Regions from separate parts of the Priestia flexa genome, predicted to be linked through region 2. Evidence: predicted binding sites of a transcription regulator. Region 2 holds the regulator's gene; the other holds the start of a gene.
The links. Region 2 encodes Rex, which represses fermentation and respiration genes when NADH is low (regulators of the CRP and FNR family bind a similar motif). Its sites were predicted from a motif close to TTGTGAAATATTTCACAA; they were not measured.
Positions count from the first base shown of each region.

Region 1: the regulator Rex is predicted to act here: its motif matches at 3,262-3,279, upstream of qoxA (cytochrome aa3 quinol oxidase subunit II).

Region 1 covers NZ_CP090431.1:2,168,398-2,175,576, reverse strand. Annotated here, with positions in the region: gene LZP85_RS11220 (YueH family protein) at 94-342, shown strand; fluoride riboswitch at 530-589, shown strand; gene crcB (fluoride efflux transporter CrcB) at 641-1,048, shown strand; gene crcB (fluoride efflux transporter CrcB) at 1,042-1,398, shown strand; gene LZP85_RS11205 (hypothetical protein) at 1,569-1,913, shown strand; gene LZP85_RS11200 (metal-sensitive transcriptional regulator) at 1,951-2,211, shown strand; gene LZP85_RS11195 (hypothetical protein) at 2,375-2,902, shown strand; gene qoxA (cytochrome aa3 quinol oxidase subunit II) at 3,465-4,445, shown strand; gene qoxB (cytochrome aa3 quinol oxidase subunit I) at 4,484-6,427, shown strand; gene qoxC (cytochrome aa3 quinol oxidase subunit III) at 6,427-7,035, shown strand; gene qoxD (cytochrome aa3 quinol oxidase subunit IV) at 7,039-7,179, shown strand, end outside.
Region 2 covers NZ_CP090431.1:3,960,125-3,967,303, forward strand. Annotated here, with positions in the region: gene tsaD (tRNA (adenosine(37)-N6)-threonylcarbamoyltransferase complex transferase subunit TsaD) at 1-125, shown strand, start outside; gene LZP85_RS20530 (ABC-F family ATP-binding cassette domain-containing protein) at 247-2,187, opposite strand; gene LZP85_RS20535 (redox-sensing transcriptional repressor Rex) at 2,463-3,107, shown strand; gene LZP85_RS20540 (twin-arginine translocase TatA/TatE family subunit) at 3,140-3,322, shown strand; gene tatC (twin-arginine translocase subunit TatC) at 3,338-4,099, shown strand; gene LZP85_RS20550 (YdiK family protein) at 4,131-4,364, opposite strand; gene LZP85_RS20555 (CPBP family intramembrane glutamic endopeptidase) at 4,361-5,092, opposite strand; gene groES (co-chaperone GroES) at 5,392-5,676, shown strand; gene groL (chaperonin GroEL) at 5,742-7,179, shown strand, end outside.

The DNA of each region.
Region 1 (7,179 bases), 1.8 Mb from region 2:
TTTAACATGGCAAAAGAAGCTAATGCGCATTGATGTTTCTTTATGTGTATCATATGATGATACACATAAAGCTTATATAGAGGTGATAAGTAGATGAAAATTCGTAAAGCATATATTCGCATAGACGAAAAAGTCATTGAAAATGTATTTGTTCATGAAAATAAAAAGGAAGAACAAACGCTAATTGCAATTCCAGATTTGGAATGGTCAACCATTATCCCTTATGAAGAAGAAATTCAAGAGTGTAAAAATCGACTACGGACATCGTTAGCTTCTAAAGTCAGTGAAGAGGTAGCGGAGCAACTAACGAGAAAAATTAATTTTTGGGTACGAGAGATGTAAAAAAGAGAGAGTAACCAAAAGAATAATAATATCTTTTACTTCATTATTTAAACATTTCACTACATATAATTCTAAAATGACCGTAATTCCCAAATTGGTGCTACAGATTGAACGCATTATTTTCTTGGATTTTCCATGATTAGCTCTTGATAAATGGAATGGATTATGTAAAATGAATGTAGGAAACAAAATATACGGCGATGGAGTTCGCCAAAACTGCTGCAGAGCTAATGACTCCTACCCATATACAGGGTAGGAGTCTATTTTTTTGTTCATAATTAAGAAAGAGGTGAAGAAGATGACGTATTTACTAGTAGGTATAGGAGGTATTCTTGGAAGCTTGCTTCGCTACTATCTCGGTGTGTTTACACATTCATGGTGGGCATACAGCTTTCCATTAGGAACGTTAATAACGAACTTGATGGGCTGCTTTATTTTAGGTTGGTTTACATATCGAATGATTAAAATGAATGTGTTTCCTTCTGCTGTTTTAGCTGGCATCGGTACAGGGTTCGTAGGTTCTTTCACGACGTTTTCTACCTTTAGTGTCGAAACCGTTACTTTAATCAAAAACGATACCAGTCTGTTAGCTTTTCTTTATGTAGCACTTAGTTTATTTGGTGGTTTACTGATGTCTTGGTCTGGTTACCGAGTAGGGGATCGTTCAGCCAATAAGCTGAAAAAGAAAGGAGAACAGCTATTATGACAGCTTTACTCATTGCACTGGGTGGGTTTTTAGGTGCCATAGCCAGGTATGTGCTAAGTACGTGGATGAATCAAAAATCAACTACAGGGTTTCCAATTGGCACTTTATGCGTCAATTTAGTAGGCTCATTTCTACTAGGAATCCTGGTTGGGAATGGAATGACATCTGGGGTGTATTCTTTTTTAGGAGTGGGTTTTATGGGGGCATTTACGACATTTTCGACGTTTAAGCTGGAAAATATCCACCTTCATGAAAAGAAAATGCATACGGTTCTATTCCCTTATTTGGCGTTTAGTTATATTGGAGGTATTGTGTTAGCTTTTATAGGAATGTTAGTCGGTGCTCTCTAAAAAATCTTGATTGTAACAAAGGGCTATTTAAAGAAAAGCCAATTTATTTTTTCTGCACGCTTTTTTCCATTTGAAACTATATTATGAAGAAACTTTTTTGTTGACGTACGTTCTAGATGACAGCTATGATGATACTAATATGGGTATGAAGTTACGTCAGGGAGGATACAATGATACTACTTTATATTGGTGTAATCTTATTTTGTTGTGCCATTATGTTTAGTTTATATAATCGCCATGTGCCCGTTCATGGAATTAAGAAGCTTTCTACGCTTGACTGTGAGACTACGGAAATTGCAGTCGTAGATGTTCGACATTTTCATGAAATGAAACATAAACCTTGTCAAAAAGCTATACACATTCCGCTGCCGTACTTGGAAAGACAACATGTTGAAATTCCGTCAAAACAAGTAGTAGTTATTGCACCGGATACAATTGCAAGAAACTTAAGCATTCGTAAGCTGCAAAAGTATGGCTATCAAGTAAAGGGATATTGCTGTGCATGTGAAGGATAAGTCATTAGTAACGCACAAAATATAGGAGGGATACTGCGTGAATTATACTGATCAGACAAAAAATCGGTTAAAGCGAGTAGAAGGTCAAGTGCGAGGCGTACTGCGTATGATGGAAGAAGATAAAGACTGTAAAGACGTTGTAACGCAATTATCAGCTGTTCGAAGCGCAGTCGACCGAACCATTGCTCAGATTGTTGCGCTAAACTTAGAACAATGTATTGTTGAAAGACAACAAGCTGGAGAAGAGACTGCAAAAGTCGTAGAAGAAGCAATTGCCTTATTAGTAAAGAGTCGATGAGTAGAAAAGTTATCTGACGAAAGTCTGATAGCTTTTTTTTTGATTTTCATGCATAATTCGTACATATTATTTTTTAACGTCACTCACTAAATGGAAAGGAGCGTGAATACCAATTCGAAAGTTTAAGCGACTCTTAGTTCTAATCATTCTTATAGGTGCTATTGTGGGAGGTATTGAATTTCTTCGATATCCAATTCACAGCAACGCTAAGGATGTTGAAGAGCATATAAGAAAATGGAAAGGGATGGGGGACATTAACGGTTCCAAAAAGCTTGACATTCGAGAAATCCAAAAAATTAGCAGTTCGGACACATATGTTGCGTTATTCACTATTCCTGGTAGTGGAGAAGGAATGGCGATTTTAAAAGAAGGATGGAGCAAAAGGTTACGGATTGAAGTAATGACAAAGATGAACAATCTTGTTGAGTATGATGATATACATACTAATAAAGGGACGTATGCGCTGTTTTTAGGAAAGAACCCAAGTAAACAAATACATCGAGTGAAGGCCTCACTTGTAAATGACAATTATACGTTTGATATTAAAGTTCCCAAAGGAGAATATTTTATTTCATATCAACCTGTGCCAAAATATGTTGAAAAACCATTTCCAGCGGATCTTATTCTATTGAATAATTCAGGAGATGACATCACTGTTAAGGAATATATGGATCAAGAGCTGCGTGAATAACACGCAGCTTCTTTTAGTATGTAGACAACATACATGTCAATTTTTGAACTTTTTGTGAAGTATATAACAAAAGCATTTAATGTGTAATATACTGTAAATGGGCGGTAATCGAACCTACCAAACTTGAATATTGATTGACACAATTCTGTATAGATTTTGTCACAAAATATTCAATAATAGATGAAACCCCTTTTGTATCAAGGGTGATTGCGGTTACATTACATGAATTACCTTTAAAAAGGTAAGTTTCGGTAAGAAAATGCAACATTCATCCTTTTATTTACATTTATTCCTTGTCGAATATATGCTAAAATATCGCAAGGATTGAAGTGTTCTTTGACCTCATGTTTTTACACTATTTTAGAATATTTTCAAAATAAGAAAATCGACAAAAAGTGACGAAAAAATTGTCACTTTGTATTACAATAGTAATGGTTGATGTATAACATGAGTTTAAAGAGATTTTGTATTAAAGCTTTCTATAGTTAACTAGATAGAAAGTTTTAGAGATGATCTAATTTAGAGGCTTCGCATCATGAGTTGTTAGAAAGGAGAGTTTTTAGTGAAACCAAAAAAAGGATTTTGGAAGCTAGCAGGTTTATTCTCTGCACTTTCAGTATTTTTCTTGAGCGGCTGTTCAGAATTAGCCGTTTTGAATCCTCAAGGTCCTGTCGCTAAAGAACAAGCTGACCTTATTGTTTGGTCGCTTTGGATGATGGCGATTGTGGTCGTAGTAGTATTTGCAATCTTTGCTTATGTACTTATTAAATTTCGTGAAAGACCTGACAACATGGACTATGAGCCACCAGAACAAGAGGGTAACTTAAAGATGGAGATTATCTGGACTGCGTTCCCGATTATTATCTTAATTCTTTTAGCAATCCCAACTGTAAAATCAATTTATGCTCTTGAAGAACCACCGAAAAATGAGCAAACAAAAATTGAAGAACCGTTAACAATTCATGTTACTTCAGCAAACTGGAAATGGATTTTCAGTTATCCGGAAGAAAACATTGAAACAGTTAACTATGTAAACATTCCAGAAGATCGTCCAGTTCGCTTTGAATTGACGTCTCAAGGTTCAATGAACTCGTTCTGGGTACCGGAGCTTGGTGGACAAAAGTATTCAATGAACAACATGGCGATGGATTTATATCTTCAAGCTGATAACCCAGGTTCTTATATCGGACGAAGTGCTAACTTCTCAGGTGAGCACTTTACAGATATGGAATTTGAAGTGTTAGCCCAAACTCACGAAGACTATGAAGAGTGGGTTGACGAAGTGAAGGCAACAGCTAAGCCATTAACTGAAGAGAAGTATGATGAAATTATTGAACCAGGTGTAGTAGGTCGCATGACGTTCAACGGTACGCACTTAGAGTGGGTTAACCACGCAAAAGACGCATACATCCCTGGTAAAGTAGACGAGCGCGGCATGAACATGGGACATGGCAATCACAACCATGGCAGCGACGATAGCAAAAAAGAAAGCGACGAAAGCCATGACGAGCATGAAGGTCATGATGAACATGAAGGTCATTAATACGGGCCTAAATAAACGTACGATTGGGGGAAGACATAATGAAGCTAGATGAATTCTTTGTCACTGGCGATCCCGTCATTTATGCAGCTGACGCAGCGATTGTCTTGACAACCATCGGTATCATTTTTGTCTTAACATATTTCAAAAAATGGAAATGGTTATGGACAGAATGGTTAACAACAGTAGACCATAAAAAACTTGGTGTAATGTATATTCTTGCAGCCGTCTTAATGCTTTTCCGCGGCGGTGTAGATGGACTTATGATGCGTATGCAGTTAGCGTTCCCGGATATGAATATCCTGAACCCGCATCACTATAACGGCGTATTTACAGCTCATGGTGTTATCATGATTCTATTCATGGCAATGCCATTCTTGATTGGTTTAATGAACGTTGTCGTTCCGCTTCAAATTGGAGCGCGTGACGTAGCATATCCGTTCTTGAACGCAGTAAGTTTCTGGACATTCTTTATGGGAGCTATGTTATTTAACATCTCTTTCGTTATTGGAGGAGCTCCTGATGCTGGTTGGACATCATATTTCCCTCTGGCCGGAAAAGAATTTAGTGAAAGTATAGCGAACAACTACTATGCAATTGCTATTCAGATTGCCGGTGTTGGTACCCTAATGACAGGTATTAACTTCTTAGTTACGATTTTAAAAATGCGTGCACCAGGCATGACGTTAATGAAAATGCCAATGTTTACTTGGTCAATTTTAGTTACGTCAGTTATTATCATCTTTGCGTTCCCTGTATTAACAGTAGCGCTTGCGTTAATGACGCTTGACCGCGTATTCGACACAGCATTCTTTACGGTTGCCAACGGTGGTCTCCCGATGATGTGGGCAAACCTATTCTGGATTTGGGGACATCCTGAAGTATATATCGTAATTTTACCGGCGTTCGGTATTTTCTCTGAAATCATTAGTACACACTCTCGCAAAAACCTATTTGGTTATAAAGCGATGATTATCTCAATGGTTGGTATCGCGTTCTTAAGTTACATTGTATGGGTTCACCACTTCTTTACAATGGGTAACGCGCCTGCAGTTAACTCGTTCTTCTCGATTACAACGATGTTAATCGCTGTTCCAACCGGAGTTAAAATATTTAACTGGCTCTTTACCATGTATAAAGGCCGTATTAAATTTACAACATCAATGCTATGGTCACTTGCGTTTATCCCAAACTTCGTTATTGGTGGGGTAACTGGGGTAATGCTTGCAATGGCTTCAGCTGACTATCAGTACCATAACAGTTACTTCCTAGTAGCTCACTTCCACTATGTATTAATCTCAGGAACAGTATTTGCATGTTTCGCTGGATTATACTACTGGTATCCAAAGATTTTCGGTCACACGCTGAACGAAAAGCTAGGAAAAATCTCTTTCTGGATCTTCGTTGTTGGATTTAACGTATGTTTCTTCCCACAATATTTCCTAGGTCTAGATGGTATGACTCGTCGTATGCAAACTTATTCAGAAACATTAGGTTGGGGAACATTAAACTTAATTTCAACAATCGGTGCTTTCTTAATGGGTGCAGGTTTCATCGTATTGGTTGTAAATTTACTTTGGAGCGCTTGGAAAAACAAACGCGACACTGCAAACGACCCATGGGATGGACGTACGCTTGAATGGTGGACTAAATCACCAGTTCAACACTATAACTTTGCGGTAGTTCCACATGTGAAAGAAATGGATGAGTTCTGGCACATGAAAAAACGTGGAGAAACAAAAATTAAAGAAGAAGACATTAAACCAATTCATTTACCAAGCAACTCAGGTATCCCATTCATCTCAGGTGTATTCTGGTTCATCGGTGGATTTGGACTTGTCTTTGAATGGATGCCAATGGCGATCTTCGGATTAATCGGAATTTTAGCTTGTCTAGTTGCACGATCATTTGACTATGATGAAGGCTTCTATGTTCCGGTAGATGAGATTAAACAAACAGAAGGTATTACAGGGGGTGACAAATAATGGGTGGACATTTAGATAAGTCATTACCACTCGAGTATCAAGATCACCAGGGCCGAATGAATATTCTCGGCTTCTGGATTTTCTTGGGTGCGGAAATTGCACTGTTCTCTACGCTGTTTGTCACGTATTTAACGTATCATACTCGTACAGCTGGAGGCCCTGGACCACAAGATTTATATATTGTTGAAACGTTTATGATTCAAACAGTTTTACTATTAGTAAGTAGTTTCACAATGGGAATCGTTGTATGGCACATGCGTAATAATAACTTAAAAGGGTTAATTACTTGGCTAGTTATTACGCTTTTACTAGGTGCAGGATTCTTGTACTATGAAATTGAAGAGTTCATTCTTTATGCAGCTCACGAAGGTGCAACAATGCAAACTAGTGCATTCTTGTCTTCATTCTTTGCGCTGTTGGGAACACATGGACTTCACGTAACGATGGGTATTGGTTGGGCAATTTTACTTATTATCCAGTTAGTAAAGCGCGGCTTAACGCCTGTTACAGCAAGAAAAGTATTTATTATCGGTTTATACTGGCATTTCCTTGACGTAGTATGGATTTTCATCTTTACGTATGTATACTTGAACGGATTGGTGGGATAAGACATGGAAAACAAACAAGGCCAAAAAGCAGGATTTCCGCTTAGTCATGTAATGGGGCTTATCCTTTCTTTAGCACTAACGTTTGCAGCGCTTGGATTAGTTATGTTAGCTGACTTATCAAGAGGCGTAACGATGACACTAATC
Region 2 (7,179 bases):
TTCCACCACTCTCTTTATGTACGGATAATGCTGCTATGATTGGAGCAGCAGCCAGCGTTTTATATCGTAAAGATAGAAGAGCAACCATGGCATTAAATGCGAATCCTGGGTTAGTGCTAGAATAGAGGGCTGTGGATAATATAGTGGTTATCCACAATTTTCAATCAATTTAGAATTAACTGTGGATAATGCATATATTAAAGCCCATCACCAAAAGGTGTATGGGCTTCTTTTGTGTATAAACTGTTAGCTTTCCTCAATACTTAGCTGAAGTTCTTCCCACTCTTCCATTAATGTGGATAACTCTTGTTGAAAAGTTTGGTTCTCATTGTTTAAACGCTGAGATTTTTCATGATCTTGGTAAATTACTGGGTCGCATAAAAGCTCTTCATTTTGCTCTAATTTTGCTTCCACTTCAGCAATTCGTTCTTCAATCTCTTCAATTCTTCTTTTTCGCTGCCTTAGAAGCTTTTTTTGTTCCTTATCTTGTATATATGACGTTTTGTCACTTTTCCCTACAGATAGTTCCTGAGCCATATTTGCTGCTTCAAGTTCTTTTCTTTCTTCCATTTCTGCTTTTTTCTCAACGTAGTAGTCATAGTCCCCTAAAAACTCTGTTGTTCCCTCTGCAGACAATTCGATAACCTTGTTGGTAACTCTGTTGATAAAGTAACGGTCATGGGAAACAAATAAAAGTGTACCTGGATAAGAGATTAATGCATTCTCCAATACTTGTTTACTATCTAGATCAAGGTGGTTAGTAGGCTCATCTAGAATTAAAAAGTTTGCTTTTTGCATCATCAGTTTTGCTAAGGCGAGTCTTGCTTTTTCTCCACCGCTTAGTGTGGAAACAACCTTTAAGACATCGTCGCCTGAAAATAAAAAATTACCGAGCACAGTTCGAATTTCTTTTTCAGTAGTAGTAGGGTAGTCGTCCCATAATTCATTGAGTACGGCTTTGTTAGACGTCAAGTTTGCCTGTTCTTGATCATAATAGCCTACGGCTACATTAGAACCGAATTGGATTTCTCCTGAAACAAAAGGAAGTTTATTCATTAAGCCTTTTAACAGAGTAGATTTACCAATCCCGTTTGGACCTACTAGGGCAATGCTATCTTGACGAGTAGCACGAAGGTTAATGTTTTTTACAATAAACTGATTTTCTTCATATCCAATGGAAAGGTTGTCAACTTTTAATACTTCATTTCCGCTTTGCCGTTCAATATCAAAGGAAAAGCTTGCACCTTTTTCACCATCGTTTGGCCGATCCATTAGCTCCATGCGTTCTAGCTGTTTACGTCTGCTTTGAGCTCGCTTTGTTGTTGAAGCCCTAGCAATATTTTTTTGAATGAAATCATTAAGCTTTGCTACTTCATCCTGCTGTTTTTCAAATTGCTTCATCTCACGCTCATAGCGTTCGGCTTTTTGTGTTAAATAATTTGAGTAGTTACCAGGATATTTATAGGTGGTTTTTTGACTTACTTCATAGACTTGTGTAACCACTTTATCAAGGAAGTAGCGATCATGGGAGACAATTAGGATAGCGCCATCGTAATTTTGTAAAAATTGCTCTAACCAAGCCAATGTTTCAATGTCAAGATGGTTGGTAGGCTCATCTAAAATTAGCAAATCAGGTTTAGTTAGTAACAGCTTAGCTAGAGCCAGTCGTGTTTTTTGCCCACCGCTTAGTGTAGAAATAGGGGTGGAGTAATCAAAGTTTGAAAAGCGAAACCCGTGCAGGATTGAACGAATGTCAGCTTCGTATTGGTATCCGCCTAGATCTTTAAAGGAAATTTGAAGCTGATCGTATTCCTTTAAAAGCTTTTCATAGTTGTTGGAATCCTGCTGATAAGAAGGGTCTCCCATTTTTTCTTCAAGCTTTCTTAGTTCTTTCTCCATTTTTTGCAATGGCTTGAAGACGGTTAACATTTCGTCCCAAATAGATAAAGTGGATTCTAACACTGTATCCTGTCCCATGTAGTCAATCGTTGTTTCTTTTGGCTTCATAATCTCTCCACTGTCGTAGGAAAGTTCACCAGAAATAATTTTTAGAAGCGTTGATTTTCCCGCTCCGTTTCGACCAACTAGTGCAATGCGGTCTTTAGATTGAACTTCAAGTTTTATATTTGATAAAATCGGGTCTGCCCCGTAATATTTCGTAATTCCGTTTAACTGTAGAATAATCATCGTTTCACCTCTACTCATTTCGACATAGTGTATTTTAACATATTTTTAAGACAGAAGTATGAATAGGTGCATGTCATAAGCATTTCCACAAAATTATGTGTAGAATTCATTATTACCACATAGACTGTGTTAAAATAAACTATAGACTACTGTTCATGAGTGAATAGAAGGTTCACTTAATGGAAGCGCTATCTAATTTAAAAAGAGAATCTTGCTAAGTCAAGCGGAGATCTGAACGATAGCCATTATATCTATCGTAATTAAGGGGGCACAAGATGAATACAGAAAACTTAAAAATACCACAAGCTACAGCAAAGCGGTTGCCACTATACTATCGTTTTATTAAAAATCTACATGCTTCTGGTAAGCAACGTGTATCGTCAGCAGAATTAAGCGAAGCGGTGAAAGTAGACTCCGCTACAATTCGTCGCGATTTTTCCTATTTTGGAGCCTTGGGTAAAAAGGGATATGGCTATAACGTCAATTATTTACTAAGTTTTTTTCGCAAAACATTAGATCAAGATGAAGTAACCAAAGTTGCTCTGATTGGTGTTGGTAATCTTGGAACAGCTTTTTTAAACTACAATTTCATTAAGAATAACAATACAAAAATTGAATTTGCTTTTGATGTTATTGAAGAAAAGGTGGGTACTAACGTTGGAGACGTACCCGTTTATCATTTAGATAAGCTTGAAGAACATATGACAGAAGATATTTCTGTTGCGATCCTAACGGTTCCAGCTACAGTGGCACAGCAAATTACGGACCGCTTAGTCAAATGCGGAATCAAAGGTATTTTAAATTTTACCCCTGCCCGTTTAAATGTGCCAAGCTCTATTCGTCTGCATCACATTGATTTAGCCGTAGAGCTTCAGTCGCTGGTTTACTTTTTGAAAAATTACCCTGAAAATAATATATAATAGAATATATATGTAATAAAGGAGGGGAAACCATGGGATTAGGTGCAGGTAGTGTGATTTTAATTGTAATTTTTGCACTTTTAGTTTTTGGACCAAAGAAGCTTCCCGAGCTTGGTCGAGCTGTAGGCCACACGTTAAGGGAGTTTAAAAGTGCCACTAAAGGAATAATGGAAGATAACGAAGACGAGGGCAAGAAGAAAGAACGAAATCAATAGAGGAATGATTGACATATGAACGAACAAGAAATGTCTGTATATGATCACATTGGTGAACTGCGAAAAAGGATTTTAATCGTCGTCTTTTTCTTTTTTATTGCTACAATTGGCGGTTTTTTCTTAGCGGATCGCGTTATTATTTATCTACAATCAGCAGACGAGGCAAGCTCGCTAACAATGAACGCATTTAAATTGACCGATCCGGTTAAGATTTATATGCAGTTTGCGTTTGTAATTGGATGTGTTGTTTCTGCTCCTATTGCTCTCTATCAATTATGGGCATTTATAAGTCCAGGCTTGTATGATAAAGAGCGAAAAGTAACTCTTGGATACATTCCAATTTCAATTATCCTATTTCTTACTGGTATTTCGTTTGCTTACTTTGTTCTCTTTCCTTTTGTAGTAGAGTTTATGATTCGAATAGCGGATAAGCTAGATGTTAACCAAGTTATTGGTATCAATGAATATTTTTCATTTTTATTTCAGCTTACGCTACCATTTGGTCTATTGTTTCAATTACCCGTTGTCATTATGTTTTTAACAAGACTAGGTATTGTGACGCCACAGTTCTTAAGCAGTATCCGGAAGTACGCTTATTTTGTGTTATTAGTCATAGCGGCTTTTATTACACCTCCAGAATTGTTATCACACCTAATGGTTACAATTCCTTTATTCATCCTTTATGAAATTAGCATTATTATTTCTCGCATTTCCTATCGTAAAATGCTGAAACATAGACAACAATATGAAGAAGCCGTTGGAATTTCTTCTGAATAACAAAAAAAAGCCCCTGTTGTAAGGGGCCTTTTTATTTCTGAGAATCGTTGCTATTTGACTTTTTATATTGCTCCTGAAGCTTTTTAATCTTGCGGTGCAATGAAAAGGTTCGAATCGCAAAGCGAAAATCAAAAGCAGCGACTAAGGCAAACAAGATAGTTGGTAAGGTCCATACGGTCGTATCGACGCTTAAAATAGCTAAATACGTAAAGAGGATTCCCATAATTAAGTAGATAAATCCTCTGGTTAGAGGGATATTATTCATAAACCAAGTCCTTTAATAATAAACTGTAGCTGTTCAGCCTGTTTTTGAATTTCAATAATTTCATCAGCAAAAATCGTTTGAACTAACACAACAATCGTGTTCATCAAGACATGAGCTATAATTGGAACAATAATCAGCTTCGTTCTTGCATATAAAAACGCGAATACAAATCCCATAGCCGTGTAAACTAATAAATGTTCGAAATCCCAGTGGACTGCTGCAAATATAAGTGAACTAATAAAGGCTGAAATAAAGAAATTATATTTACGATATAGAGAACCAAAGATGATTTTTCGGAAGATAATTTCTTCTAAAATTGGTCCAATAACGGATGTGACAACAATTAATAAAGGCGTAACTTTCACTAAATTCAAGATCATTTCCGTATTTTCAGAACCAGGTTCAATACCCAATAAGTTCATTTCAATCATGGCAGCCACAGATTGAGAAGCCATTGCTAAAAAGATGCCAAAGATTGACCAGAATATAGCTGTTGGTAAGCCAGCATGTTCATGTCTCATTGACATTTCACGCTTTAACAACAAAAGTACAATTACTAAAGCCAAGCTAAAGCTGATAATTGTCCAATAAGTCATCGCAAGCTGTTTAGCTACTCCAACGGGTTCGTCATTAAACAGTCCGAGGGATAATAATAACGGAATGCCTAAAATGCTAGAAAACTGCATGATGATATAAGTCAGTACGATATAACCATAGCGCTTTTCCAATCTTCCATACTCCTTTAAAAGGTTTTTTATGTATCATTGTCGAAGAACATGTAGGGAAGCTTTTTGATATGTTTCTTCTTGTTCGTATTGTAACATACATATTATATGAGAGATAAAAGAATGCCTTCTTTTTATGTAGGTATGAGTAGTATGAGTTGAAAAAGGATTTTTTAAATTTTTTTGTGTTTAATACTTGCAAAAAAAAGCTACTTTGTTTTAATATAATAAATGTGTTAGCACTCGGTGAGGTTGAGTGCTAATAAAATGTAAAAACATATTATTTGAGGAGGTTGTTTCACTTGTTAAAGCCATTAGGTGATCGCGTAGTGATTGAACTTGTAAAATCTGAGGAAAAAACAGCAAGCGGTATCGTATTACCAGACAGCGCTAAAGAGAAACCACAAGAGGGTAAAGTTGTTGCTGTTGGTACAGGTCGAGTATTAGAAAGCGGTGAGCGTGTAGCATTAGAGGTAGCTGCAGGCGATCGTATTATCTTCTCAAAATATGCTGGTACTGAAGTGAAATACGAAGGTACTGAATACTTACTTTTACGCGAAAGCGACATTTTAGCTGTAATCGGCTAATTATTCATAACGACTTTTAACAATGTAGAATAGATTATTTTTAAACAATTAGGAGGATGAGTCAAATGGCAAAAGACATTAAGTTTAGCGAAGAAGCACGCCGCTCAATGCTACGTGGTGTGGATACATTAGCGAATGCTGTAAAAGTAACGCTTGGACCAAAAGGGCGTAACGTAGTACTAGAGAAAAAATTCGGTTCTCCATTAATTACAAATGACGGTGTAACAATTGCGAAAGAAATTGAATTAGAAGATGCATTCGAAAACATGGGTGCAAAATTAGTAGCAGAAGTTGCTAGCAAAACAAACGACGTTGCTGGTGACGGTACGACAACTGCAACAGTTTTAGCACAAGCAATGATTCGTGAAGGTCTTAAGAACGTAACGGCTGGTGCGAACCCAATGGGTATCCGTAAAGGGATGGAAAAAGCAGTAGCAGTAGCGATTGAAGAGTTAAAAGCAATTTCTAAACCAATCCAAGGTAAAGATTCAATTGCGCAAGTAGCGGCTATTTCAGCGGCTGACGAAGAAGTAGGTCAATTAATCGCTGAAGCAATGGAGCGCGTTGGTAACGACGGCGTTATTACGCTTGAAGAATCTAAAGGCTTCACAACTGAATTAGAAGTTGTAGAAGGTATGCAGTTTGACCGTGGATATGCATCTCCATACATGGTAACTGATTCAGATAAAATGGAAGCTGTATTAGAAGATCCGTATATCTTAATCACAGATAAGAAAATTGGTAACATTCAAGAAATCTTACCAGTATTAGAGCAAGTTGTTCAACAAGGTAAGCCACTATTAATCATTGCTGAAGATGTAGAAGGTGAAGCACTAGCAACATTAGTTGTGAACAAACTTCGCGGTACATTCACAGCGGTAGCAGTTAAAGCTCCTGGCTTTGGTGACCGTCGTAAAGCAATGCTTCAAGACGTTGCGATTTTAACTGGTGGTGAAGTAATCACTGAAGAGCTTGGTCTTGACTTGAAATCTGCAAGCATTGAGCAATTAGGTCGCGCTTCTAAAGTTGTGGTAACAAAAGAAAACACAACAGTTGTAAACGGCGCAGGTAACGCAGAAGAAATTTTAGCTCGCGTTAACCAAATTAAAGCTCAGCTTGAAGAAACAACTTCAGAGTTCGACCGCGAAAAATTACAAGAGCGCCTAGCGAAGCTTGCTGGTGGTGTTGCTGTAATTAAAGTTGGTGCGGCTACTGAAACAGAATTAAAAGAGCGTAAACTACGTATTGAAGATGCATTAAACTCTACTCGTGCTGCGGTTGAAGAAGGTATCGTAGCTGGTGGTGGTACTGCATTATTGAATATCTACAATAAAGTTGCTGGAATCGAAGCTGAAGGCGACGTTGCAACAGGTATCAACATCGTATTACGTGCGATTGAAGAGCCTGTACGTCAAATCGCTCACAACGCAGGTCTAGAAGGATCAGTAATCGTTGAGCGTCTAAAAGGCGAAGCGGTTGGAACTGGATTCAACGCTGCAACTG